Regions from separate parts of the Streptomyces sp. NPDC089919 genome, predicted to be linked through region 2. Evidence: predicted binding sites of a transcription regulator. Region 2 holds the regulator's gene; the other holds the start of a gene.

Region 1 (2,463 bases), on a different contig from region 2:
GCGGGGCCTCGAGGGCCAGCTTCACGATCGCGGCGCCCGTGGCCTCGTCGCCGACCAGGTCGGCCTCGAGCTTCTCGAAGACGTGACCGGCCTGGATGAGCGCCACGCCACCACCGGCGACGATGCCCTCCTCGACGGCCGCCTTGGCGTTGCGCACGGCGTCCTCGATGCGGTGCTTGCGCTCCTTGAGCTCGACCTCGGTCGCGGCACCGGCCTTGATGACCGCAACACCGCCGGCGAGCTTCGCCAGGCGCTCCTGCAGCTTCTCGCGGTCGTAGTCCGAGTCGGAGTTCTCGATCTCGGCGCGGATCTGGTTCACGCGGCCGGCGACCTGGTCGCTGTCACCGGAGCCGTCCACGATGGTGGTCTCGTCCTTGGTGATGACGACCTTGCGGGCGCGGCCGAGCAGGTCCAGACCGGCGTTCTCGAGCTTGAGGCCGACCTCCTCGGAGATGACCGTGCCACCGGTGAGGATGGCGATGTCGCCGAGCATGGCCTTGCGGCGGTCGCCGAAGCCCGGGGCCTTGACGGCGACGGACTTGAAGGTGCCGCGGATCTTGTTGACGACCAGGGTCGACAGGGCCTCGCCCTCGACGTCCTCGGCGATGATCAGCAGCGGCTTGCCGGACTGCATGACCTTCTCCAGCAGCGGAAGGAGGTCCTTCACGTTGCTGACCTTGGAGTTGACGATGAGGATGTACGGGTCGTCCAGGGACGCCTCCATACGCTCCATGTCGGTGGCGAAGTACGCCGAGATGTAGCCCTTGTCGAAGCGCATGCCCTCGGTGAGCTCGAGCTCCAGACCGAAGGTCTGCGACTCCTCGACGGTGATGACGCCTTCCTTGCCGACCTTGTCCATGGCCTCGGCGATGAGCTCGCCGATCTGGGTGTCGGCGGCGGAGATGGAGGCCGTCGAAGCGATCTGCTCCTTGGTCTCGACATCCTTCGCCTGCTCGAGCAGGGCGCCCGAGACGGCCTCGACGGCCTTCTCGATGCCGCGCTTCAGAGCCATCGGGTTGGCGCCCGCGGCGACGTTGCGCAGGCCCTCGCGGACCAGCGCCTGCGCCAGGACGGTCGCGGTGGTCGTACCGTCGCCGGCGACGTCATCCGTCTTCTTGGCGACTTCCTTGACCAGCTCGGCGCCGATCTTCTCGTACGGGTCCTCGAGCTCGATCTCCTTGGCGATGGAGACACCGTCGTTGGTGATCGTGGGGGCGCCCCACTTCTTCTCAAGGACGACGTTGCGACCCTTGGGGCCAAGGGTGACCTTGACGGCGTCGGCGAGCTGGTTCATGCCGCGCTCGAGGCCGCGCCGGGCCTCCTCGTCGAACGCAATGATCTTGGCCATCTGAAGTGGTCCTCCAGGACTGGGTTCCCCCCGTACGCCGCTGCGGCGTCAGGGGAATGTGGACTGCTCCGGACCGCGCCAGCGCCCGCGACGGACGGCCTGCGGGCCTTGCGGTTCCTTGCCCCGCAGGCTCGCGGGCCTCACCGACCCGATCCTCGTCTTTATCACTCTCACCCGGAGAGTGCTAACGCCAATGATTAGCACTCGACCCCCTCGAGTGCAAGCGGCTTGGACCACTCCTCGGACCCCTCCGGGGCCCGTCCCAGGTCAGGCCCCCGGGCCCCCGGCGACGCGCCCCGGCGCACGGCGGCCCGGACACGCACGAGGGGCCCGCGTCCCTGTCGGGATGCGGGCCCCTCGTGCGTTGATGCGTGCCGGTCGATCGCGCCGTGCGTCAGACGGCGAGCTTGACCATGTCCGCCTGCGGACCCTTCTGGCCCTGCGAGATCTCGAACTCGACTCGCTGACCTTCTTCAAGGGTGCGGTAGCCGTCCATCTGGATCGCGCTGTAGTGGACGAAGACGTCCGCACCACCGTCGACCGCGATGAAGCCGTAGCCCTTCTCCGCGTTGAACCACTTGACGGTGCCCTGAGCCATGCCTAACTCCCCTATTACTGGCCCTTGCGCGGGGCCGCACTTCGCGGACCCGGGTCAGACCCTGCGCCGTAACGCGCCGACCGCGGCTGAATGTATCTGCACCGACGCTGTCTGCAACAGGTCATTCCGACGAGAATTCAGGACAGGTGGGAATCCTTCAATAACCTGAAAATTCCCGGCATCCTCGGGCAAGTCGGGCCGGATAAATCGCGCCAACAGCCCATACGGTGCACGGACATTGACCCGATGTCGCCCCTGACGGGGGTCGCTCATATGCGCATGGCATGAATGGCGAAGGGGACTACCCCAACCCTACCGCGCCCAATCAACCAGAATCGCCCCCTCCGTTTATCCGGAGGGGGCGATTCAAATGCATATTCGGGGCCGGTGCAAACCCGGCCGCCGGGTGGCGGTATCAGCAGCCGCCCGCGACCGCGGGGATGATCGAGACGCCCGCGCCGTCCGGCGTCGACGTCTGCAGCCCGCCCTCGAAGCGCACGTCGTCGTCGTTCACGTA
Region 2 (2,463 bases):
GGACAAAGCGGGCATCCACCACCGCGCCGTGCCCCGGGACGTACAGTGCGTCCTCGCCGCCCAGCGCCAACAGCCGGTCCAGCGCCGCCGGCCACTGCCCCGGCACCGCGTCGGAACCCGCCTGCGGCTCCCCGGACTCCTCCACCAGGTCGCCGCAGAAGACCACCTCCCGCTCCCCGGGCACCAGCACCGCGAGGTCGTGGCCGGTGTGCCCGGGGCCGACGTTCGCCAGCAGCACCTGCAACCCGCCCAGGTCCAGCGTCCACTCGCCGGAGACCGGGTGGCGGGGCAGCACCAGCGCGTCCACCGCCTCCTCCGCCTCGTCGGCCGCCAGACCCTGCGCCACCGCGCCCGCCCGCAGCTCCTCGCGTTCCGCGGAGAGCACCCCGGCCAGGCCGACCGCACCGAACACCTCGGCGCCCGCGAAGGCCGCCGCACCCAGGACGTGGTCGAAATGCCCGTGCGTGTATGCGAGGTGCGTCACTCTCCGGCCGGTCAGCCGCTCCGCCTGGGACCGCAGCTCGGCCCCCTCGCGCAGGCTCGAACCGGGGTCGACCAGCAGCACGGAATCCGTGCCCACCACCAGTCCCACCGTGCAGTCCCACACCGGAAGGCGCCGCCGGCCGACCCGCGCGGCCAGCCGTTCCCACCCCAGCTCTTCCCAAGCGATGTCCATACCGCGACGCTACCGTGACGGGCCACCCTTGCCCGGGGCGTACCCGGCCGCCGTACACTGACCGGGGGATCTCTGGCACTCGGGCACATCGAGTGCCAGCACGGTTCCGGAACCACGGGAAACGACCAGGCATCACAGCTGGAGGTGTGCGCGGATGCTCAGCGAACGCAGACTCGAAGTGCTGCGCGCCATCGTCCAGGACTACGTCGGGACGGAGGAGCCGGTCGGCTCCAAGGCGCTCACCGAGCGGCACAAGCTCGGCGTCTCGCCCGCCACCGTGCGCAACGACATGGCGCTGCTGGAGGAGGAGGGGTACATCGCCCAGCCCCACACCAGCGCCGGCCGCATCCCGACCGACAAGGGCTACCGGCTCTTCGTCGACAAGCTCGCGGGCGTCAAGCCGCTGTCGACCCCGGAGCGCCGGGCCATCCAGAACTTCCTGGACGGCGCGGTCGACCTGGACGACGTCGTCGGCCGCACGGTCCGGCTGCTGGCGCAGCTGACCCGGCAGGTCGCGGTGGTGCAGTACCCGAGCCTGACCCGGTCGACCGTGCGCCACGTCGAGCTGCTGCTGCTGGCACCGGCCCGGCTGATGCTCGTCCTGATCACGGACACCGGACGGGTCGAGCAGCGGCTGGTGGACTGCCCGTCGCCGTTCGGCGACCAGTCGCTGGCAGACCTGCGGGCCCGGCTCAACAGCCGTGTCGTCGGCCGCCGGTTCGCGGACGTCCCGCAGCTGGTGCAGGACCTGCCGGAGTCGTTCGAGGCGGAGGACCGGGGCACCGTCTCCACCGTCCTGGCGACCCTGCTGGAGACCCTGGTGGAGGAGACCGAGGAGCGTCTGATGATCGGCGGCACCGCCAATCTCACTCGCTTCGGGCACGACTTCCCCTTGACGATCAGGCCGGTGCTGGAAGCGCTGGAGGAGCAGGTCGTGCTCCTCAAGCTGCTCGGCGAGGTCAATGAATCGGGCATGACCGTGCGAATCGGGCACGAGAACGCCTACGAAGGACTGAACTCCACGTCCGTCGTGTCGGTCGGCTACGGTTCGGGCGGCGAGACAGTCGCCAAACTCGGCGTGGTCGGACCGACCCGCATGGACTACCCCGGAACGATGGGAGCGGTACGCGCAGTGGCACGTTACGTCGGACAGATCCTGGCGGAGTCGTAAGTGGCCACGGACTACTACGCCGTACTCGGCGTGCGCCGCGACGCGTCCCAGGACGAGATCAAGAAGGCCTTCCGCAAGCTCGCCCGCGAGCTGCACCCGGACGTGAACCCGGATCCCAAGACGCAGGAGCGTTTCAAGGAGATCAACGCCGCGTACGAGGTGCTGTCGGACCCGCAGAAGAAGCAGGTCTACGACCTCGGCGGGGACCCGCTGTCCGCCTCCGGCGGCGGTGGCGCCGGCGGCTTCGGGGCCGGCGGCTTCGGCAACTTCAGCGACATCATGGACGCCTTCTTCGGCCAGGCCTCGCAGCGCGGCCCGCGCTCGCGCACCCGCCGCGGCCAGGACGCCATGATCCGCCTCGACCTCGAGCTCGACGAGGCGGCCTTCGGCACGACCAAGGACATCCAGGTCGACACGGCCATCGTGTGCACGACCTGCTCCGGCGAGGGCGCCGCCCCCGGCACCTCCGCGCAGACCTGTGACATGTGCCGCGGCCGCGGCGAGGTCTCCCAGGTCACCCGCTCCTTCCTCGGCCAGGTCATGACCTCCCGGCCGTGCCCGCAGTGCCAGGGCTTCGGCACCGTCGTCCCGACCCCGTGCCCCGAGTGCGCGGGCG

The links. Region 2 encodes HrcA, which represses chaperone genes, less so after heat shock. Its sites were predicted from a motif close to TTNGCACTCNGNNNNNCNGAGTGCNAA; they were not measured.
Region 1: groL (chaperonin GroEL) is a predicted target of HrcA. The motif match lies at 1,546-1,572, and genes of this name have one in related genera.

Annotation. Positions count from the first base shown of each region.
Region 1 covers NZ_JBFBGK010000007.1:3,150-5,612, forward strand. Annotated here, with positions in the region: gene groL (chaperonin GroEL) at 1-1,348, opposite strand, end outside; gene AB0O40_RS04970 (cold-shock protein) at 1,743-1,946, opposite strand; gene AB0O40_RS04975 (MoaD/ThiS family protein) at 2,362-2,463, opposite strand, start outside.
Region 2 covers NZ_JBFBGK010000055.1:33,408-35,870, forward strand. Annotated here, with positions in the region: gene AB0O40_RS21980 (MBL fold metallo-hydrolase) at 1-676, opposite strand, end outside; gene hrcA (heat-inducible transcriptional repressor HrcA) at 831-1,847, shown strand; gene dnaJ (molecular chaperone DnaJ) at 1,848-2,463, shown strand, end outside.